3 regions of the Trichococcus sp. genome follow, and region 3 is predicted to be linked to each of the others. Evidence: riboswitches for the same ligand, from Rfam matches in the RefSeq annotation. Region 3 holds a riboswitch; each other region holds the start of a gene.

Region 1 (9,123 bases), on a different contig from region 3:
ATGAATGCCATCAACTCAAGATTACGGACAAACAGCACAACGATGCATGTCAGCAGCGCCACGGCCAATTTCAGGCTGGGATTGACCCGGTGAAGCCAGGTTTCTTTGACCATTTCCCATTCCCTCATCCGCAGAGCCCCCCTACCAGCCGCAGATCGGCGGAGACTGCGGTCCGCCTGTCCATAGCCGATCCCGTGGTCTCGCGGATTTCGCCGTCAACAACTTGCCAAAATGCCGTCCCGTAATTCCGGGCGATCACTTCATCGTGCGTCACCATCAGGATGACAGCGCCTTTTTTGCGGTAATTCTCCAAAAACCCCAACAAGGCGAAGGTGTTTTTGGAATCCAATCCGAAAGTCGGTTCATCCAAAAGGATTAGCTGCTGGCCTTGGATGATCGTCGCCGCTACGCTCAGACGGCGCTTCTGCCCCATCGAAAGTTGGAAAGGATTTTTCTCCCGCTGTCCGCTCAACTGGAAGAGCTCCAGATATTCCTCCACAAGCCGGTCGATTTCGGCTTGGCCTTTCCCGTCCAGCCGGAGCGAGTAGGCCATCTCTTCATAAACCGTGTTCGCAACGAACTGGTACTCCGGATTCTGGAAGACGAAAGCCATCCGCTCCGCCAGCTTCTTCACTTTTTTGATCGGCCTGCCCTCCAGCTCACAGCGGCCGCTCGTTTTGATGAACTGCATGACCGCATGGAGGAAGGTGCTTTTCCCAGCGCCGTTCTGACCGTGGATAATGACCCATTCGCCAGGGTAGGCCGCCAGCTCGACTCCGCTGATTTTTGTTTCCCCATTGCGGAAGCCTTTGAAATCGCGCAGCTCCAATAGCGGACGCTGCAACCCAAAAGAACCGTGCTCCCTTTGCAACGGCGTTCCTGCCAGATGCCGGTCCCATACGCCCGGAAACCAAATGCCTTGCTCCATCATCTCATCCTTATAGGCCGAGAAGATTTCTGCGTTCGGCCCATCGGCGATGATACGGCCGGCTGCATCGAACAGAACAAGGCGTTCGGCGAATACGAGCACATGATCGATTTTGTGCTCCACGATGACGACCGTTTTGTCCCGGCAGACTTCCTGCAGCACTTCCCAGATCGTCTCCGTCCCTTGCGGATCCAGCATGGCGGAAGGTTCGTCCAAAAAGAGCACCTCCGGATCCAAAAGCAATACCGAGGCGATCGCCAGCCGCTGCTTCATCCCGCCCGACAGGCTCGCGATGGGGATGTGGCTATCCGCCAATTCCAAGCCCACTTGTCGAAGCGCGCAGTCTATTCGGGCAGCCATCTCCTCGCGCGGAACCGCCAGATTTTCGAGCACGAATGCGAGCTCTTCATCGACGTAAGGCATGCAGAACTGACTGTCCGGATCCTGGAAAACGTAGCCCCAGGAAGCCGGCGTCACGAGCTTTTCTGCCTTCAGCGGCACTTCGATCGATTGCGGAATCAGCCCGCTCAGCACCTGCAGCAGCGTGGATTTGCCGCAGCCGGACGGGCCCAACAGCAGCACTTTCTCACCGGCCGCGACCGAAAAGTCCAAGTCGCGGAACAGCAAATCGGCATCCCCGGGAAATTTCAGCTTCAGTTTTTCGACATAGGCTTGCTTGCCCATTTCCGCCAACCCCCTCAATCCAACTCTGTGAAATCATCACTCGTAAGCGGACGGACAAGGTTCGTCACGCCGGTGTCCTCCAAAACTTCCGCCAGGTAATAGGCCAGCACGCCGGCAAAGAAAATCGAGCCTGCGAATCGGGCAAGCAAGTAAAGTGCCAAGTTCCATGGAGCCAACTCGGCGATCTGGCCGTTCAGCGCATCCACCAGCAGCGATCCCACGCAAGATGCCGAGGCAGCCAGAGCGGCAACCTTCAGATCAAAGCGTTTGTAGCGGAAGGCCATGAACACCAATTCCGCAAACAAGCCCTGCACCACGCCGGAAAGCAGCACGGTCAGACCCCAAGGCGAACCCAACAGGAATTCTCCTGAAGCTGCGGCGATTTCCGCCAACAGCGCCACACCCGGTTTGCGGATGATAAAATAGGCGACGGTTCCGGCGATGAACCACATGCCGTAAAGCAGCTGATCAAGGTGCAGACCCAACGGCTGCACTGCGTAATAGACCGTCCCCCACAGGATGTAGACGATCCCGAATGCGATGGCGATGACGATCGTCACCAAAATATCTGTCAGTTTCAATTCTTTTTTCATTTTTTCTGTCTCCTCTTTATGTTTTATTTTTATTTTTATTTTTCCAACGGCACCGGCCAGGTCTCCATCCGGTAGCCCATTTCCCAAAAAGCGTATTCGTATTGGCTGCTGATGATGAAATGCGCTTTCATCCTTTCGCGGTCCGCCTCGCTCACGGCTACGGCGATTTTATCCAGATGCGCAATCTGTTCATCCACCCGGTCCTGGAAATCCTTCCCGCCATAGGTAGCGATCCATTCCTGATAGATCGGTTCTTCCGGCGCCGCGTCCTGGAAGGCGTCCCCGATTTCGGCGTAGAGCCAATAGCACGGCAGCACGGCAGCGATGACGTCCCCCAGATGGCCCGCGTGTCCGGCCCGGTAAAGGTGGGAAGTGTAGGCGTAAGTGGTCGGCGCCGGTTTGAAAAACTCTTTTTCCTCCGCGGTGATGCCCAGCAGTTTTGCAAATTGTTCATGCAGGCCGATTTCGGCGCTGTACGTATGCTTCGCGAAGTCGGCGAATTGGTTGGTCGTCTCGATATCCGGCGCTTTGGCCGCGCCAAGCGCCAAAATTTTGGCGAAGCGCGTCAGGTAATAGGAATCCTGCTGGATGTAGAAACGGAAATTCTCCAAAGGCAAGCTGCCATCCCCGATCCCTTTGACGAACGGATGCACCATGCTGGCCGCCCAGATAGGTTCGACCGCTTGGCGGATTTCTGCTGAAAATGTCACTGCTTTCCCTCCATATGTTGGGAGCATCCGCCAGGTTCTGATCCATCCGGACGGCCGCTCTTATTTTTTGCAAACAAAAAACCACTCTCTTCCCAACGGAAAAAAGTGGTTGTACGTTCCTTAGCTGATAGGGACTTACTTGGCCAAAAAGAGGCCGCCACTTCCCTACGCTGGTACAAACCAGATCAGGTTCTAAGGGTCTCGAAGTCCTACTTCGATCTCAGCTTTTTGGCGGACAGTCATCCGCCGGTAAAGCACCCCTAGTGGTTAAAAAGAATATTCAGTTCGTTTGCTGTTGTTCTAATCGTATCATAATTTTTCAGGAAGTCAACTCACTGTTGTCCTGCTTATCGGTTGATGATGTGCACAACAGAAAAAGCTGCCCCAATGAGGCAGCCTTTTCTGTAAGTGAAATCCACATGATCAAATTTGGTGGGTTACGCTCCGTATTTTCCAAACAATGCTTGTCCATCCGCTTCAAAAACCTGCAGTGCCTGCAATGCCAAATCTTTGTTAAGCATACTGTTCAGGACATCCGGAGGGATCGTGGCAGTATGAGCGCCCGATTCCAAAGAATCGATGACTTGTTGGGAATTTTTGAAGCTCGCTGCCATGATTTTGGTCTTGTATCCTCTGGCATCGATGAATGTCCGCATGGAACGGATCGCTTTGAATGGATCGATCGCATTGTTCAGCATCCTGTTCACATAGGGTGCCAGATAATCACATCCTGCGGCGGCGGCCAGGATCCCCTGATCGGCAGAATAGATCAGTGTACCGAGGATATCTCTCTCCGGATCATCCTCTTTCACTTTTTTGATTGTTTCCAATCCTGCTTTTGTAACGGGAATCTTTATCGAAAGTCGATGATTTGCATCAAATGTCTTTATTGCTTCATAATCGGCAAACATTTCTTCAGCAGTCGTACCCAGCAATTGCACAAAAAGTTCCGTCGGCTCCAAAGCCAATAAATCTTGTAATTGTTTGAAGCGACTGCCGGAACCGGTCGACAAAATCGTCGGGTTGGTGGTGACTCCTTTCAGAAATCCGCTGTTCAAAAAACTTCCGATTGCTTTGATGTCGTTAGAATCTATGTACATAAGCGACTACCCCACAGTTTCAGTTATTTTGATGATGGTGCCTTCCGCGATTTCGTTCACTGCCTTGTTTTCGACATACAGTGACCCTGCCAGTTCAGCGACGGTTTCCCCACTGAAGTTGATGGTGATGTGCCCTAAATCCCTCAAGTTTTTGTTGACGACATCTCCTACAGCTGTGACGCGATAACTTTCATCGCCGATAACCAACGCGTGTCCCAGTTGAATATCTTCCTCTAGCGCATTTTGTTCAATCAGGAAGCAATAAGGCCGCAATGCTTCCGGCGCATCGTCTCCGAACAATACCATCATATCCTCCGCCAAGAATTCCTTCGCGTTGGGTCCGATTTCTGTGACTACCGTTGAATAAATTGACATTTTCTTCACCTTTTCCGATCATTAGTTTTTAGCATATGAGGCCAAGCGGGCTTGGTCTGCTTTTCTTCCTTTTTAATATAGTCCGAAGCTTGCTAACCAAGCGACGAATACGCGGGGCACACCGTTCAGGAATCGCGAGTAAAGAACGGATGGCACGCCGACTTCCACTGTTTTGGCTTCTGCTTCCTGCAAGCCTAACCCTACCGGAATGAAATCGCAAGCATTTTGTGTGTTGATTGCGAATAAAGCCGGTAAAGCCAAACTCGGTTCGATATTGCCTTTGCCGATTTCAACGCCGATCAATGTTCCGATAACTTGCGCAATTACAGCGCCAGGTCCCAATAAAGGAGAAAGGATAGGCAGAGAGCAGATGAAGCCGATGACCATCAATCCCCAGACATTGCCTGCCAACGGAATCATCATTTTCGCGAACAGATTGCCGATTCCGCTGCCTTGGATGATACCGATCAGCATCGCCACAAAGGCCATGAACGGGATGATCGTCTGCAATACCGTCTGCACCGCTTCACGGGCTGACTGCAGCATGATCGCAATCCCTTTACCGGCAGCCAAACCGATTTTAGCCACAACGCTGCCTTTTTCGGCGTTTTGTTGCGTCAGCTTTTTGTCTGTCGTGTAAGCTACCTTTTCTTCTGCAACTGGTTCTGCAGCAGCCGTGCTTGCCGCCGCTACGTTTGCTGTTTCGCCGGTGACTTGGATCTGATTCAAACCAACATTTGAAACGTAAATTTCTTCGGTGATGTATTTAGCCAAAGGACCGGATTTGCCGGTGGCAACGACATTGATTGTTGGGATGCCTTTTTGCGGATAGATGCCGCATCTCAATGTTCCGCCGCAATCGATGATGGCCAATGCCGTTTCATCGTCCGGGATGGATGTTTTAAATCCATTCACGGCTTCCATCCCTGTAAGTTCAGCAATTTTGTCGACGATGGCAGGTTTTTCCCCTCCGCCAACGATGTAGATGAATTTATGTTTTTGCTCTGTTGGTGTGATGATCAGTGGTCCGCCCCAGCCGCCGGATCCTTTTTCGATTTTGATGCTGTTATATTTTGTCATAATGAATACCCCTCTCGTTCTCATGCATTCTGTTTGTTTTAAGCAACATCTTCTTGGTCGTTATTATTGAACTTTAGCGGTTTTGCTCAACTGGATGCCGGATTTTTTGCAGACATAAGCCGTCGTGAAGTCGGTTACGTATGCGCCGACAGCATTCATCACAAGCCCGACAAGCAGATAACGGATTGCCAATGGCGTGGTGCTCAAGCCTAACGTTTCAACACCTGAAGCGATTCCCAGGAATACGAACAATTCGCCTGCATTGATATGCGGGAAAAGACCGTTACTCGTGTGGTTGTATTGCGCAAGTGCCGCGTAGAAACTTGGTTTGTAAAATTCAGGCAAGAATCTTCCCAATGTGAACGAGGCGGGATTACCCAACATGAACGCTGCCAAGAAAGGCAGAATGCAGTTCCGGACCAAGGAATATTTGGAGAAGCGTTGTGCAAGTCCATTGATTCTTTCCTCACCGATCAGTTTGATCACGACGTTCATGAATACCATCAGCATCAAGACGATCGGCACGATGCCGGTCATCCAGCTCATAAATGTATCTGCACCTAATTGAAATAGTCCGATGAAGCTTTCTGCGCCTTTAACTAAAAAGTCCATATGTAACACTCCTTATTTTATGTATTATTTCCTATTATTTCTTACGCGATTTATCCGAATTTGATGTGTGTGATTTTTTTGGTCAGTTCCTTAAAGGGCGATTCTTTCTCCGGAATGATTTCTCCGCTCATGAACATCCTGTAGTTGGTGACCGCATTCATGATGGTTTTGCGGGTGATCTTGATTTCAGCCAGCACATCCGGATCGTCTGCCTTGATGGCTTCGATGGATCTGCCGTTGAAATTGTTGTACGGTTTGAATCTGGCTAAGATCGTGGTTCCCTGCAGCTTTTTGCCCCTGACGATGACGCCTTCCGCATCCAGTTGGAACATGATGATCGTTCCTGAGGTCAGTTTCCCTGCCCGTTTGCCTATCGCAACCCTGCCGTCCGCCTTCAATTCGTTGTATTCAGTGCCGAAATGCCTGATCTGGAAAAAGCCCAGTGCGCTTTGGATCAAAAAAGCACCGACAACCAGAATACCCAATGCAAACATATTGTTCATCTATTTTGTACCTCTTTTCTCCAGCATCTCAATCAACCCTTGTGCATCCTCCACTTTTTTCAGAACATTGATCAAAGTAGGCTCATTGATGACCTTAAAGACAAAATCATATACTTGCATCAAGATTTTCTCTTGTTGCTCAGAAATGTTCTCGGGTGTCACCAGAAACAACATCAAGGAAAAAGCATCATTGCGGTTGGCCATTGTGATGTTTCCCAAGACGAATACCAACTTGTTGATGTTGGGATCGGTTAAATGCGGGAAAGCTACCTTATTCTCATAAATCATCGTATGCCGTTCTTCTTTTTCGACGAACCGATCGAGGATATCCTCGGACAATCGGTATCTTCTGGACAGGTAGGACATGATTTCTTCCACATAATCAAAGTAGCCCATTTGGCCTTTCAGATTGACAAGGTGATAACTGATGTTTTCGTTCGTCAGGTACTTGATGTTGTATTGATCTTTCTCCACTGCATAGATTTTTTGGGCCAAGTCGTCCGGGCTGACCAGTCTGTCGATCTTGATGACAGGGACTTCGGTGTCCAAAGAGATCTCTTCGGTTGTGAACAGCAGCCGGAATCGCTTCAGTTTTTCTTTCGGAAGGCTGTCGGTGTTCAGGTGAACGATATTCATCTCATTCCCGACTATCTCTTTGATCTGCCTGCTGATCAGCTCAAAGCTGCCTCTCCCAAGATTGGTGATGATGCCGACATCCTTTGTGCTTTTGCCTTTCGGATCGTTCGCTTGCCGTTCGTCCAGCATCAGTGCGTAGTAGACAGCCAGATAGCTGATGTCATCCGCACTGGCACGCAATTGGTACAGGCGATTCAGTTCGGAAAGCGAAATCTTCGCCAGCTCGAAGGCTAAAGGGTATTTGAGTTTGATCTGCTCCAGGTAAAGATCTGTGTTTGGGATCCGGAAGACCAGTCTGTTTATCAGGAAAAGCAGATGGTATTTTACTTTATCAAAGAAGGCTTCTTCATCAATCTCGATCATGACCTGATCGCGTACCGTCTTCAGCATGCTGGAAACAACTTGCCTCAGCACCTCTTCGTTTTCGGTATTTTCGCTTCCTTTTACGTAAGCGGAATTCCTTGTGTTGATCGGGAAGGAAAGAAAAGCAATTTCATGGTCATTCAATGAAACCGCAAATTTCTTTTGCAGCAGTTGAACATAGGCGATGATGTTTGCCGAATCCGCCTCGAAGTTTTTGTACATCGGGATTTCGGAATCGATTGTATGCCCGTGCGTCACCCTGTGAGCGCTTACGGCGAAAGCCTTATAAAGCAATCCTTTTGCCTGCTCATCCAGCTTGTAGTCCCGGGCGAGTCCGTCAAGCACTCCTTGAACCTCCTGGTCCGGCAGAAAGGTCATCTGCAGCAACTCGAAGACTTCATAGATGAGGACCAATCGTGTGCCGAATTCGCTGCACTGGAAGGTGATGCCTTTGTTCGGGATGCCGACAACTTTTGCATTGTATTTCTCCAAAAGTTGCTTCAACTTTTTCAGGTCGTTGTTCACCGTGCTCCGGCTTACGCTCATTTCTTCGGAGAGGTCTCCGATATTCAGATATTCCTCTGTCACTATCAGGCGGTACAATAAGTACGCAATCCTGCATTCTACTTTATTAAAATCCTGCTGTGTGTTGTAACGAAGTGTGTTGAATATGTTCGCCCCCTCCTCTCTGACGATGTCTACTTGTGATTCATCCTTGATCCGGATTTTTAGGAATCCTTCGTAGATAGCGTTCAATTCCGAAATGATCGTTTTGATCTGATAGCTGTTTTTTCCCGACGCTTCCTCGAGACTCTGAAAATTTTTGTCTTTATTTGAAAGTAACACTCTCAGCAAAAGCTCTCTATCGCTTGCCGTTGACATCTGACTGCCCCCATACTATCCTCTAGATTTCCCGCCTGTGATGTTGATTGTTGTTCCGGTGATATAATCGGATTTATTGGAGGACAGGAATGCGACCAAGTAGCCGATTTCGTCCAATTTTCCGACGCGTCCCAACGGAATGCTCTTTTCATACCCTGTATCCAACTGTTCAACCGGTATGTTTCTTGTGTAAGCCAATGCTTCATTGTAGGCAGGAGTTGTCAATCCTGTTTTTTCGTTGATCCCCGGTGCGACACCGACGACTTTGATGCCGAATTTACCCAGTTCTTTTGCCCATGAACGCGTATAAGAATTGGTGGCGCCTTTTGTTGCGGAGTAGATGCTTTGACCGACGGAACCTTCCATCCCGGATTCGGAAGAGATGTTAATGATTGTGCCTTCAACTTTGTTCTTCAGCATGTTTCTGACGACAGCTTGTGTAGTGAATACCATTCCCTTTTGATTGACAGCTGTCATTTTGTTGAATGAATCTTCATCGATTTCATATTTTCTTTCATCGCTGTAGACATCCACCAACAAGCGCGGCAAGTTCATGCCTGCATTATTGACCAAAACATCGATTTTGCCAAATTTCTCAACAGCCTTCTCGACCATTGCCTCGACGCTCGCGATGGAAGTCACGTCTGTCTTCACATT
Region 2 (9,123 bases), on a different contig from region 3:
GAAGCAATCTTGGATAAAATCAAAAATGAGAACGGTTACGAGTTCGACAACCAATTGACTTTGGAAAATCTGACTGAGTTGGTCGCGCAATACAAATCCGTCTACCAACGCGAAACCGGCGAAACGTTCCCGCAAAACCCACTGGAGCAACTGCACCAAGCCGTCCAGGCTGTCTTCACTTCATGGAACAATGAAAGGGCTATCTTATACCGCGATATCCACAACATTTCGCATGATCTCGGCACAGCCGTCACCGTCCAAAGCATGGTCTTCGGAAACCGCGGCAACGATTCCGGTACCGGCGTGGCCTTCACGCGCAACCCGGCGACCGGCGAGAAAAAACTGTTCGGCGAATTTCTGATGAATGCGCAGGGTGAAGATGTCGTTGCCGGCATCCGCACCCCTTTGGACATCGATACCCTGCAGGAAGTAATGCCAACCGTCTACAATGAATTCAAGACCATCGCCCAAAAACTGGAAGACCACTATGCCGATATGCAGGACATCGAATTCACGATCGAAAAAGGCAGACTGTTCCTGCTCCAGACCCGCAACGGGAAACGCACAGCAGCCGCAGCGGTCGCAGTAGCTGTGGACTTGGCTGAAGAAGGCCTGATCACGAAAGAAGAAGCCGTCATGCGCACCGAAACCGACCAATTGGACAAATTGCTCCATCCTACTTTCGACGCGAAAGCCTTGGTTGAAGCCACCTTATTGGCTACCGGGCTCGGCGCTTCTCCTGGAGCGGCATCCGGACATATCTACTTCTCCACAGCCGACGCCGAAGCGGCACAAAAGGACGGCCTGCCGGTCATCCTGGTCCGCCGCGAAACATCTCCTGAAGATTTGGCCGGCATGATGAGTTCCGAAGGCATCCTGACGGCACGTGGCGGCATGACTTCGCACGCGGCAGTCGTGGCCCGCGGTTTGGGCAAATGCTGCGTGGCCGGCTGCACAGCTGCAGTCATTGATGAAGAAAACAAAACCGTCGTCATCGATGACGTGACCCTGCACCAAGGCGACCTGCTGTCGCTCGACGGCGCAAGCGGCAGAGTCTACGCCGGCACCATCGCCAAACAGAACCCAACTTTGGGCGGCAAATTCAGCACCTTCATGGAATGGGTCAATGAAATGAAAGTGCTGCAGGTCAAAGCCAATGCGGACTCCCCGACTGACGTCAAGCAGGCGTTGGCCTTGGGCGCGGAAGGAGTCGGCCTTTGCCGGACTGAGCACATGTTCTTCCATAATGATCGTATTCCGGTTGTCCGCCAGATGATCCTTTCCCGTTCTCTGGATGAGCGCAAAAAATACTTGGATAAGCTATTGAGAATGCAGCGCCAGGATTTCCAGGAAATGTTCGCCTTGCTACAGGAACGTCCGATGACCGTCCGCTTGCTGGACCCGCCTTTGCATGAATTCCTGCCGACCACGGGTGCCGACAAAGCTGCGCTCGCAGAAGCCATGGGAATCAGCCTGACTGTATTGGAGGCGCACATCGACTCCTTACATGAGGTCAACCCGATGCTCGGCCACCGCGGTTGCCGTCTGGCTGTCACCTACCCGGAAATCTACCGGATGCAGGCGCGCGCTATCATCGAAGGCGCCATCGAAGCAATCGAAGAAACCAACAGCACAATCACACCGGAAATCATGATTCCGTTGGTGTGCGATGTCGATGAACTGCGCTATGTCAAAGCAGAGATCGTTGCGGAGATCGAGGAGGTCTTCGCTGAAAAAGCAACAACCATCCCTTACTTGATCGGAACGATGATCGAGATTCCGCGCGCGGCCGTCACTTCCGATGAGATCGCTTTGGAGGCAGACTTCTTTAGTTTCGGCACGAACGACATGACCCAGATGGGCTTCGGTTTCTCCCGCGACGATGCAGGCAAGTTCCTGCAGGAATACGAAGACAAAGGCTTGCTGAAGCCGAATCCGTTTCACTCGTTGGATGTCAAAGGCATCGGTAAACTCGTCAAATTGTCCGCCAAATTGGGCCGCGAAACCAATCCTGGTTTGGTACTGGGCGTATGCGGCGAACACGGCGGCGATCCCGAATCCATCGCCTTCTTCTCAAGCGTTGGCTTGGATTACGTTTCCTGCTCGCCGTACCGTGTGCCGATCGCCCGCTTGGCTGCCGCGCAAGTTGCGATCAAAGAAAACAAAGCAAAAATGTCTGTTCAGAACGATGCTGTTTTGAGCAACACAATCTGACCAAATTGAAAACAACCCCACCAGCCATCATCATTGCTGGTGGGGTTGTTTTTGTGCAGATTCGGGATTGTCGGATAATTTGAGTTTATCCGACAATCTAAAGGCAACATCCAGACCACGATTCTCGTTTGATGCCCTTCGAACATTCCTGCTCTTTCTGATTATTGGTTATTATTCTTATATTGTCCGAATTCTATTGTCAACAAGGCGAAAATGTGGCAGTATAGAGGCATCTTCCGCCTCGGAAAAAAAGGCCGGAAATGAAAAGTCAGCAGACATTTAATCATAACAACGGAGGAATAACAATCATGATGGAATTACCGAATTGCCCCAAATGCGGCTCCCCTTACACTTACGAAGACGGCGTAATGCTTGTCTGCCCCGAGTGCGCCCACGAATGGAGCGCGGATGCGGCTGAAGAAACGAACGCGGACCAACTGATCGTCAAAGACGCAAACGGCAACCTGTTGCAGGATGGCGACACTGTTACGGTCATCAAGGACCTGAAAGTCAAAGGCAGCTCGAGCGCTTTGAAAGTCGGCACAAAAGTCAAAGGCATCCGCTTGGTCGAAGGCGACCACAACATCGACTGCAAAATCGACGGTTTCGGAGCGATGAAGCTGAAATCCGAGTTCGTCAAAAAAGCATAATACAGATTCAAAACAAAGAAAACTGGCGATGGACCCACAAAGGATCCTCGCCAGTTTTTTTATTATCAGACTTGATCGGGTGATACGTTACCATTCTATCCGGCCTCACGCCTTTCATCAGTACGATGGCTGTCACACCTGACAGCTAGGAGATATACGTCGGATCACCGTTCCTTTCCGTTTTGACTTGTTTTGAGAAAGTAGTATGGTCATCACCCCCGTTTGATGCGTGTATTCATGATGATAAGCTCCGTTGATCCCGATCAGGACCAAGAAAAAAACACATGCGAAAGCACGTGCTCTGTCGGGCAATAGAATGAATGGGAAGATTGTTGCACAACAGATCCGCACTGACCTTGAGAAGCGCGCATTTGCAAATTCAACAAGTCCATCCGACTCACCCCTTCGTTTTCGATTGAAAAGTGTCTTGCCCTTGCCTATCATCTTACCCCTATTATACAGGGATAACGCCCGTGTCTCAATTAATTTACCTACATTTTACTCAAATATAACATTCCCTTTTCGTCCGACGAATCGCCGTTTTTGTAAGGGCTATTCTTTGACATTTTCCGGTGGCTTGCATACAGTTAAAACAAAGACGTTCACGATAGCAACTGTAAAAAAAACAAGGGGGTATTTCGACAATGACCACAATCATGATCACCGGCGCAAGCGGTAATATAGGAAGAATTTTGGCGGATCATCTGAAGGAGAGCTACGAACTGACTTTGGTGGATATCCATTTCCATAACGTCGATCCGGCCCTTTTGGAGGGCACCATCGTCAAAGAGTTGGACCTGACTGTCGCCGGCAACTGGGACGGGCTGCTGGAAGGGATCGATTACGTTATCCATCTGGCCGGCAATCCTTCACCCGATGCTATTTTTGACGATGAGCTTATCGATTTGAACTACAAGATGCCCTTCTACCTGTTCAAGGAATCCTCCAAGTACGAAAACTTCGTCAAACGTATCATCTTCGCCAGTTCCATCCATGCCGTCAGCGCTTACCCGAAAAATGTGCAGGTTCACGTCGATGAACCTGTCCGTCCGGGCGATATTTACGGCGTTTCGAAAGTCTATCTGGAAGGATTGGCCAGTCACTTCGCCTTTACCGAAGGCCAAGAATCCATCGGCATCCGCATCGGTAATTTTGATGAAAACCTCGATGAGCCGATCGTCGACGAAGCGGGATTGGCCGAATACCTGTCTCCACGAGACCTTTGCCATTTAGTCGACTGCGCCCTCAAAGCTAAACTTGTTGAGCCGTTCCTGTTGGTGAACGGGCTATCGGATAACCGCTTCCCACGCTTGGACATCTCACAGGCCAAAACTGCCCTCGGTTATCGGCCGAGCGATGATGCTTTTGTGCTGAAGGGCTATTTCCAGGATGACAACGGCGACCCGGTCGAACTGTCCGAAGAAGATTAAGGATCCTCCGATTTGGGAAGACTTATATTATTTTTACGATTCTGCGTATATCCGCGAGCAAAGTTCTATTGAAGAGCCGGAAATGAACTGATATGATGTTCATTGGAGACAATACAAGTGTCAGATAGACGGAAGGAAGTACACTGAATGGCGAAAAAGAACAAAGGCAACCAGATCCAACGCAGAAATGTGAAACCAACAATACCGGAACTGCATAAAAACAATACTGGCGCGGTAACCAATAAAAAACTGCCGGTCGACGAAGATCCGAAATTGCAGAATTCATTCAATTTTACGATGTACGGCATGCTGATCGGGGCTTCAATCGGTTATTTCGCGGGCAACCTGACTTATGGCTTCGGTATCGGCATGCTGACCGGTGGCATAATCGATTCCTACATGAATACGCAGAAGAAAAAGAAGCGCGAAGCCATCCTGAAGGCGCAAGCCGAAAAAGAGCAGAAATAGTTCATTTCACACAAGTGTTTAGCCATTCTGGCATAGTCCGGGATGCGGCTTTGTGCACCGTGCAACTTGCATAAAAAAATCAACTATAGTAAAGTATAACTTAACTGAATAAACCGTTTCACAAAGGGGGGCCGTCCGCGGCTGAGATTGAACATAGATTCTGACCCTTCGAACCTGTTCGTTAGTACGAGCGTAGGGATTGTGATTGAGAATTGAATTTTATTCTCCTCCTTTGTTGATGGTATGTATCGCCCAATAAAGGAGGAGTTTTTTATGTCAAAAAATCTGAACATCTGGATCGAAGGAACCATCATTGCTGCCTTGGCGACCGTGTTGTCCCTGATTCCTTTCAATATCGGCCCAAGTTTTTCCGTAACGGTGGGAGCACCAGTCATGATGCTTTACTGCCTGCGCCGTGGTCTGATCCCAGGCTTCTTCGCCAGTTTCCTGTGGGGCGTGCTGCACATTCTGATCGGGACGGCCTATATTTTAACGCCGCTGCAAGGTTTCATCGAGTACTTCATCGCCTTTGGTTTCACTGGTTTGGCGGGTCTTTTCACGCCGAAAGTGCAACAGGCGATTGCGGATCAAAATAAAAAAATGCTCTTGTGGAATGTCTTTATAGGCACTGTCGTCGGGACTGTCGGCCGCTATTTCTGGCACACGATCGCCGGCTACTATTTCTGGGGATCCTACGCGCCTGAAGGCTGGAGCGCATGGTTCTACTCCATCACGCTGAATGGCGCCAGCGCCTTGGCGACCGGCGCATTCACCATCATGGTGCTGGCTATCATCGCCAAAACCAATCCGCAATTGTACGTTCCGAAAAAATCAGTCCGCGGATACTGATTCTGTGCCGGAACAACCGTTGTTCATGAACTATGTCGGCTGGTTGCATCCGCATTCGACCGGAACAGCCGGCACTTCGCTGATTTCTCGGTTGTTTGCGTCCGCGTCCGGCTGGAACAGCCGACACTTCGCGGTTCTCTCGGTTGTTTGCTTCCGCGTTCGTCCGGAACAACCGACACTTCGCGGAGAGCTCGGTTGTTTGCTTCCGCATTCGGCCAGAACAGCCGACGCTTCGTGGATCTCTCGGTTGTTTGCGTATGAACGCAAAGAGAACAGCCGACAATCCATGACTTGATCGCCCAATTTGGACCGGTAACCCGGTCATGAAACATCCACTTTTAATTACAGAAAAACTGAGGCGTGCTCCAAAATTGGAGCGCGCCTCAGTTTTTTGATTCTATTCGACTAATCCGGACTGGCGTTCCAATGTGAAACCCTTCCCGGCAACCTCATGCACCTGACCGATGATCACAAAAGCAAATGGATCGATGTCGTTGACCAGGGCATTGATGGCCGACATCTTATGCTGCTCGATGACGCACAGCACCGCTTGCTGCTGCGCCCCCTCAAAAGCCGTTTCGATATTCACCAGGGTCAGACCGACATCCTGCACATACAGCAACGCCTCTTTGATTTCCTCGAACTTTTTGGAAATGATGAAAAGCTGCATCTTATTCGTTCCGGTTACCATCACTTTGTTGATGACGATGGACGTCAGGAACACCATGATGAGCCCATAAAGAATCTCTTCCATGCTGGAAAAGAACGCCTGGATCAGCAAAAAAATGACGTCGAACGCATACATTCCCACTGCAACCGGAATGCGGAAATGCTTGTTCAGGAGCAGCGGCGGAATATCCATCCCGCCCGTAGAAGCGCCGACCTTGAACACCAGCCCCACACCCAACCCGCACAGGATTCCAGCGTAGATTGCCGAAAGCAAGATATCGTCAGTCATATCCTGCAAAGCCGGTATTGTTCGGAAAAAAGTCAAAAAAGTCGGGAAAATGATTGTGCTCAGTATCGTCGTCAAGGCGAACTTCCTTCCCAACAACGCGGCTCCGATGAAAAACATGAGACCATTGAAAATCAGCACGACCAACGAAATGTTCAACCCGAAGAAATGATTCAAAATGATGGCAAGCCCCGTCGATCCTCCGGCGATCAGATTCTTCGGCAATATGAATGCCGCAATCTCAAACGCGACGATGATGTTCCCTGCTATGACTGCAACTATCGGTTTTAATGTATGTAAAAGCTTCAAACAAGCCCCCTCCTTTGTATGGGATAACTTTCAGGAAAAAGATATCCACGCCATTATAACAGATAAATGGATGATGGGAAGAACAGTATGCAAATTTGGAAATAATTTAAAGAAAAAAGGAATCCCGACATCAGATATGATGAAGGAAATCCTTTTTTGAATTATTATGCGGCCAAGAAGACTCGAACTTCCACGGGAGATACTCCCACCAGCCCCTCAAGCTGGCGCGTCTGCCATTCCGCCATGACCGCAAAACCAACTATTTCATTATACTTTTGAAGTGGTTTTCTGTCAACGAAAGTTGCAAAATATTTTTTTGAGCATTTTGTTGATAATCTTAAAAAGCCAACTGTTGAAAAGCCGGCTTCATTATTATGCTCCCTTATTCAATTAAGGTAGATTTAACCAATCCATTCAATAGATTATAGTCGACAGGGTACTCTCCCGATCCGATATTGTAGACGTTCTTAACCTTCAGTACCAATGCAGGATTGTTGCCGTTTGGATCAAAAGATACAATCTCTACCTTGATCAGCACAAGATCCTTGAAATCGATCACCAACTTATTCCCGATATCTGCATATTTTTTTGAGTCTATGACTGCTTTTGACAGACTCAAGATATAGACATCCTGTTTGCGGTCCATGATGATTTGCATATTTGACTTTATCTTTTCCGGACCTTCCGCTACGACACCTTTCGTGACGGATAGGCCATCCGCATATTCAACATCAAAAAAGGCATTACTCTCGCCGCTGTTGACTGCCTTGTAATCATCTTTCCATAAACTTTCGAAATCACCATTTCCCAACTTTTCCCACAGTTGGATCTGAAGATTGGCTTTAGTGTAATCATCATCCAAATTTACAAACGGCAATGCTTCACCGTCCCATCGTTCCGTATACTTGGCCGTAGCATCCGCCTTGATTATAGTTGTTCCAGCGGAAAGGATGCCGGCAAAAAACTTCGGTGTGACCTGTCCTACAGATACCTTAACCGTCCTGTTCGTTGCATCCACCACGAGGTCATCCGCCTGGGTGTATATGAAGGCTCCATCCAAATTGTCGTCAAGATATGTACCCACCGTAGCGTTGACAGCAGTATTTACGCCAGTTGTCGTTTTCCCTAACGTAATCGCTCCAGCCAAAGCAGCAGCATCCGCTGCGCTCTGCAGTTGACTCTTTTGGACATACATGTAGCCCACATCGACTACCAGTGCCGTGAATCCTCCTAAGACGCCCAGCAGCAAAGCAACCATGATCAGCGCCTGCCCTGACTCTTCTTTCTTGAAATTCTTGAAGATTTTCAGCATGGCCTGCCCTCCTTTCAAAATATATTCCTCCATAAGACGTTACATCAAAAATCAGTCGGCTCACTAACCGCTTAATCATAAAAAGCTAGTTTATCTCCTAGCTCCAAGACATTACTGAGGGTGTCGGCATTGGCTTCGATCACGCTCTTTGCCTTTTTGATGATTGGGGAAATGCTTCCGGGCTTCATGTTTTTTTGGATATGGATGACCTGATTCTGCTTGTCCAAAAAAATGACATCAATCGGAAAACGCATAAAAAAACAATGCACGCTGTTGCACGGAGCAATCCTCAACCCCATATTTTTGGATATCGCCTTGACTCCCATCAGGCCACGGAACCTTGTCAGAAAGGTATCCGCGGTCTGCAGGTCATCCAAGATAATTTCGTTCGTTCTCATATTGATTATTTTACCCATATCACATTTTACCTTCCAATAGATTTCTGGCTTTGTCTTCTATCAGAGCTTTTTCTGCCTGATAGGTGAATTGATAACCACCGGATTCAAAAACGTCCTGATCAAATATTTCTTTGCTCGTGTAAACTTCACCGTTCAATTTGATGATACCGGGAGGTGTGGTGGCAACCGTTATATGCATAGGCAGATGTGCCTTCGAAAAAGAACGCAACCCTTCCAGCCATTTACTTCCAGATGGATGGAAGCCTATTTCCACAGTCAACAGATAAGGGATTTTTGGCCCCAGCAGAAAGAGATCCGCATCAGTAGTTTCTTCGCCCATTGCAATCCTTAATTTCCCAGCTTTCTTCGACAAACGGAGTTCTTTTGCATCCTCAAGGTTTTCTGTGCGGGAATATTTTAAAGAACGTGCTATTTGCAAAGCTTTTTTCATCTTGAGAGCGTACAGGATTCTTCCCAGCATGAAGATCAGCAGTGGCAACAACAGTAGGGACACTATCAGAAGTGTATTATTAGAAAG
Region 3 (4,745 bases):
CTGCACATCGATCGGATTCGCTGCGATGATTGCTTCGAATTGCGCGCACTCTTCCACTTCATCCGCCATTCCATCCAGCAGATAGTTTTTCTTGAATGGTTTTGCATCGAATAATTGTTCATGCATAAAATGATGGTAGCTGTGCGGACTGTCCTCGGACAATCCCATGTATTCATCCAGATTGATCGATGTCATCCCCGAGAAATCAAGCTCGCTTTCCCGCATGATCCGGTACAGTCTCACTGGCGTGCTGCCGGTGGCTAACCCCAATACTTTTGCCCCGTTACTCATTTCTTCCCTGATTTTTTCGAATGCACAACGGCTGGCCTCTTCCGGAGTCGCTTTAATGATTATTTCCATGATCTATTCCCTACTTTCCGTTTCTTTTGAATACTGTATTGCCGTAACTGATGGTCTGTTGTACTTGGAATGCGCTGGATAGGAGCACCATATCGGCATCCTTGCCTGGAACGATTCCACCCTTTCGAACCAGACCGAATTCCCGGGCCTGATTGACGGAGCTCATTTTTACTGCATCAGAGATGCTGCAGCCGGTAAAGGCGATGATGTTCCTGAAAGCCTCCTGGAACTCCAGCACACTGCCCGCCAGACTTCCGCTTTCCAGACGGCCTTCGCCATCCTTGACGATGACCTTCTGCCCGCCCAACTCGCTGATGCCGTCGCCCATCCCTTTGGCGCGCATAGCGTCCGTAATCACTTCGATGCGGTCGACACCCTTCTGATTGAAGGCAATCTTCACCATTTCCGGATCGATGTGCAGACCATCGACGATCATTTCCGCGTAGATGCCCTCTTCCAGGAACGCGTGCCCGGTCACACCCGGTTCGCGGTGGTGGAGCCCTCTCTGCGCATTATAGAGGTGGGTGATGTGCGATGCCTTGGATTGTTGCAATTGGCTGCGACGAGCATTTGAATGCCCTACCGAAAGCACGATTTGGTTGTCCAGACAATACTTTTCGAAAGCTGTCGCATCGCTCGTCTCCGGCGCATAGGTGACCAAACGGATCAAACCGCCGCTCAAGTCCTGCCACTTGCGCATCAAAGCAGCATCCGGCAGTTTGATGTGTTCTTCCGGTTGCGCTCCCTTAAATACTGCGGAAATGAACGGCCCTTCGAGGTGGATGCCTTGGATGACCGGATTTTTTTCCGCGGCCTTGCGGATGCCGACCAAAGCCTTTTCGATATTTTCTGTCGATTGCGTCATCGTCGTCGGAAAATAACTGGTGATCCCTTCCCGGTGCATCGCCGCAATCATCCGGTTGATGCCCTCCGCATCACCGTCCATGTTATCCACACCATATCCGCCATGGCTGTGGACATCAATGAAGCCCGGCACCAGCCTGATTCCGGTTGCGTCAATCACTTCCTCGCCAGATTCGGGAACGTATTCCGACATATTCCCGACTGCGCTGATTTCTTTTCCGAACCGGATATACCCATCGGAGATGACTGTTTCCCCTGTATAAACTTCTGCATGGATGATCACTTTTTTCATTTGCGTTCCCCTCTTCGATCCTGAACTTTATTTTCACTGTGCACCTGCATGACTCAGCTGCCACTTCCCACTATTCCGATTTTTTCGAATAACCTTGCACATTTTTTCTCGTCAGATCCATGTTGTATTTGAAATTCTCATCCTGCACTAGGAAGGTCGAAATCACATCGATCAGATACATCATCCCGAACTGTGTGTTGACGAACACCGTGTTGTTGACGAAACGCGAGTGGTAACCGAAGCAAGTGACGTCCGCCAGTTTCGTCAGCGAACTGTTTTTGAAGCTCGTCAGGGCGATGATTTTCGCTTTTTTCTTCTTCGCGATCTCCAGTGACGCAATCAATTCCGGCGTTTCGCCTGAATTGGAGATGGCGATCACCAATTCATCCTGTTTGATGATCGAGCTGTTGATGATCATCAGATGGGAATCCGTAACCCCCGTGGCATTCAGACCCATCCGGATCAAGCGTTGCGCCAATTCAGCGGCCGTGAACCCGGAACTGCCGATGCCGTAGATGACTGTTTTGTTTGCGTTTTTGATCCAATCGACAACCGTTTCGATTGCCCGATCCTCAATCATCTGATTGGTTTCATCGATGACTTGCGTATAATAGCCATAAATATCATCATAGACGGTCGGCATTTCTTTCGACGGCTGATAGCTCGCCAATGATCGCAGCGCAATCTTCATATCCACAAACCCATCGATGTTGATCCGTTTACAGAACCGTGTGATGCTGGACGTCGAGGTATCCACTTTCGCCGCCAAATCCTTGATGTTCATATTTTTGATGGATGCTTTGTTCTGCAGAATGTAATCCGCGATTTTTTTCTCGTTCCCGGAAAAAGCGGAATATTGGTTTTGGATCTCTTCGATGATTGTCATTTTTCGTTGCCTCCTCTTGCTTTGCGTAGCCGCCAAAAGCGCGCTCCGCATTTCTTGACTTCGCCTCTTTCCCTTCGCTGATAGAATAACACATGAAAATGGTTTTTTTCAATTATTATTTTAAGAAAATAATTTTCATAGGTGTTTCGATTGGAGACACTTTTGGACAGCAAAAAGCCGCCCTCTTCCGAGAGCGGCTTGCTGTTTATGCGGATGTTTTAGATTCTGTTGCGATCCAACACACTTCTTTTTTCCATTTCCAGGATGATGAAATAAGCCATACCCGCTCCGATGGCGGAACTGATCGCGAAGCTCGGCAAAAAGAGCATCAATGCGGCTTCCATGCCCATAAAGAACTGCGCCAGCAAAGTGCTCGCCAACGACCCCAGGATTCCGGTGCCAATCCATTCACCCAGTGCCGCGTAACCGAGCTTTTGCGTTCTGGCATAAAACAGACCTGCACAAATAGCCCCGATCATGCTGCCCGGAAAGGCAAAGACGGTCCCTGTCCCCAACAAGTTGCGCAGCACGGAAACGCCGAAGGCCTGAAGGACGGCATATCCGGGTCCTAACCAGACAGCAGTCAATACGTTCAGCAGATGCTGCATCGGTGCTACCTTTGCAATGCCGATCGGGATGACAAAGATGCTGTTGCTGACTACCCCCATGGCGATGATCAAGGCAGTGGTGACTAATTTTTTTGTGTTCATAATGTTTTCCCCTTTTCAGTTTGATTCATTCCTTTTGAAGCCTGATCTATGCGAACCGTTTCCCCCTCCCTGAATTGAATGAAAATAAAAAGACACCTCCCCTGAGATGTCTTGGATATACGTACGGACTCCAGACCAAGCTCAGTTCCCTCCGCCAGTACGAACTGGATCAGGTTTGAAGGGTTCCGGCAATGCCGGTCTCAGCGCAATAGCGCACCCCTACTGAAAATAAAAAACGCTATATGATCTGATGCGAAAATCAAAAAATATAACGTTATGATGTCTATTTATCATTTTCCGCCAGAAGACTCCCACCTCTAGGAATGAAAAGGGCACAGCCCAATGAGTAGGTGGGCGATGAATGGCGGTAGGCGTCAGCCTATTCTTTTCGAAAAATCTTGCTACTAAAGAAGGCCCTCCCATTCGACTGAGAACAAACGTTCGTGTATAATAGGCGACAGAAGGAGATGACTGGCAATGATGATCCACAAAGCCTACAAGTTTCGGATCTACCCCAATCAGGAACAACAAATCCTGATTGCCAAGACCATCGGCTGTTCCCGCTTCGTGTTCAACCGCTTCCTGTCCGAATGGAACAAAATCTATAAGGAAACAGGAAAAGGACTGAGCTACAACGCTTGTTCCGCCAAGTTGACGTTGCTGAAAAAAGAAGAGGGGACACTCTGGCTGAAAGAGGTCGACAGTACCGCCCTCCAATCTTCCTTGCGGAATCTATCGGACAGCTACGACCGCTTCTTCAAGAAACAGAACAGCTACCCCCACTACAAGAGCAAAAAGAATCCGGTGCAGTCGTACACGACCAAGCATACGAACGGAAATATCGCGATTGTCGGGAACAAGTTGAAACTCCCTAAATTGGGGCTGGTTACATTCGCCAAGAGCCGGGAACCCGAAGGGCGTATCCTGAACGCCACCATTCGACGCAATCCGTCCGGAAAATATTTCGTGTCCATCTTGTGCGAAGTCGAAACCCACCCCACTCCCAAAACAAACACTACCGTTGGCGTGGATGTCGGATTGAAAGACTTTGCCATCCTATCGGATGAGGACAAAACCGTCTTCGAGAATCCGAAGTTTTTCCGAACAATGGAAAAGAAATTGGTGAAGGAGCAGAAAATACTGTCCCGCCGCATGGAGCAAGCCCGCAAGGACGGAAAGAAGCTGTTCGAGGCGAAGAACTACCAGAAGCAGAAACGCAAGATCGCCTGTATACACGAGGATATCACTAATAAACGGAACGATTACCTGCATAAAATCTCCACCGACATCATCAAAAACCACGATGTGATCGGGATTGAGGATTTGCAGGTATCCAACATGGTCAAGAACCGAAAACTTTCGAAAGCCATCAGCGAAGTCAGCTGGTCGCAATTCCGCACAATGCTGGAGTATAAAGCGAATTGGTATGGCAAAGAAGTCGTTGTTGTAGCAAAAAACTTCCCTTCCAGCCAGCTATGTTCCTGTTGCGGCTACCAAAACAAAGACGTGAAGAGTCTCCGTGTGCGTAAGTGGACTTGCCCCGAATGTGGGAGCCATCACGACCGGGATTTCAACGCAAGCATAAACTTGAAGCAGGAAGCCATGCGTATTTTAGCTTCCAGAACCGTGGGGG

The links. Region 3 has a riboswitch for thiamine pyrophosphate ahead of thiW (energy coupling factor transporter S component ThiW). Riboswitches for the same ligand answer to the same signal wherever they lie in the genome.
Region 1: another riboswitch for thiamine pyrophosphate. It lies ahead of tenA (thiaminase II); the one in region 3 lies ahead of thiW (energy coupling factor transporter S component ThiW).
Region 2: another riboswitch for thiamine pyrophosphate. It lies ahead of thiT (energy-coupled thiamine transporter ThiT); the one in region 3 lies ahead of thiW (energy coupling factor transporter S component ThiW).

What each region holds. Positions count from the first base shown of each region.
Region 1 is NZ_JBSQPW010000027.1:5,523-14,645, forward strand. Features, by position in the region: gene ACTCCX_RS08680 (energy-coupling factor transporter transmembrane component T family protein) at 1-128, opposite strand, end outside; gene ACTCCX_RS08685 (ABC transporter ATP-binding protein) at 125-1,612, opposite strand; gene ACTCCX_RS08690 (ECF transporter S component) at 1,627-2,205, opposite strand; gene tenA (thiaminase II) at 2,241-2,915, opposite strand; TPP riboswitch at 3,061-3,187, opposite strand; gene ACTCCX_RS08700 (transaldolase family protein) at 3,353-4,015, opposite strand; gene ACTCCX_RS08705 (PTS glucitol/sorbitol transporter subunit IIA) at 4,022-4,390, opposite strand; gene srlE (PTS glucitol/sorbitol transporter subunit IIB) at 4,463-5,470, opposite strand; gene srlA (PTS glucitol/sorbitol transporter subunit IIC) at 5,534-6,082, opposite strand; gene ACTCCX_RS08720 (transcriptional regulator GutM) at 6,133-6,585, opposite strand; gene ACTCCX_RS08725 (BglG family transcription antiterminator) at 6,586-8,466, opposite strand; gene ACTCCX_RS08730 (sorbitol-6-phosphate dehydrogenase subunit) at 8,482-9,123, opposite strand, start outside.
Region 2 is NZ_JBSQPW010000001.1:87,802-96,924, reverse strand. Features, by position in the region: gene ppdK (pyruvate, phosphate dikinase) at 1-2,214, shown strand, start outside; gene ACTCCX_RS00400 (zinc ribbon domain-containing protein YjdM) at 2,523-2,864, shown strand; gene ACTCCX_RS00395 (NAD-dependent epimerase/dehydratase family protein) at 3,509-4,294, shown strand; gene ACTCCX_RS00390 (hypothetical protein) at 4,442-4,762, shown strand; TPP riboswitch at 4,877-4,978, shown strand; gene thiT (energy-coupled thiamine transporter ThiT) at 5,036-5,611, shown strand; gene ACTCCX_RS00380 (YitT family protein) at 6,009-6,875, opposite strand; tRNA gene ACTCCX_RS00375 (tRNA-Leu) at 7,043-7,126, opposite strand; gene ACTCCX_RS00370 (pilus assembly protein TadG-related protein) at 7,258-8,187, opposite strand; gene ACTCCX_RS00365 (DUF192 domain-containing protein) at 8,259-8,603, opposite strand; gene ACTCCX_RS00360 (vWA domain-containing protein) at 8,605-9,123, opposite strand, start outside.
Region 3 is NZ_JBSQPW010000023.1:57,374-62,118, forward strand. Features, by position in the region: gene nagB (glucosamine-6-phosphate deaminase) at 1-360, opposite strand, end outside; gene nagA (N-acetylglucosamine-6-phosphate deacetylase) at 371-1,516, opposite strand; gene ACTCCX_RS07910 (MurR/RpiR family transcriptional regulator) at 1,587-2,402, opposite strand; gene thiW (energy coupling factor transporter S component ThiW) at 2,621-3,112, opposite strand; TPP riboswitch at 3,242-3,343, opposite strand; gene tnpB (IS200/IS605 family element RNA-guided endonuclease TnpB) at 3,590-4,745, shown strand, end outside.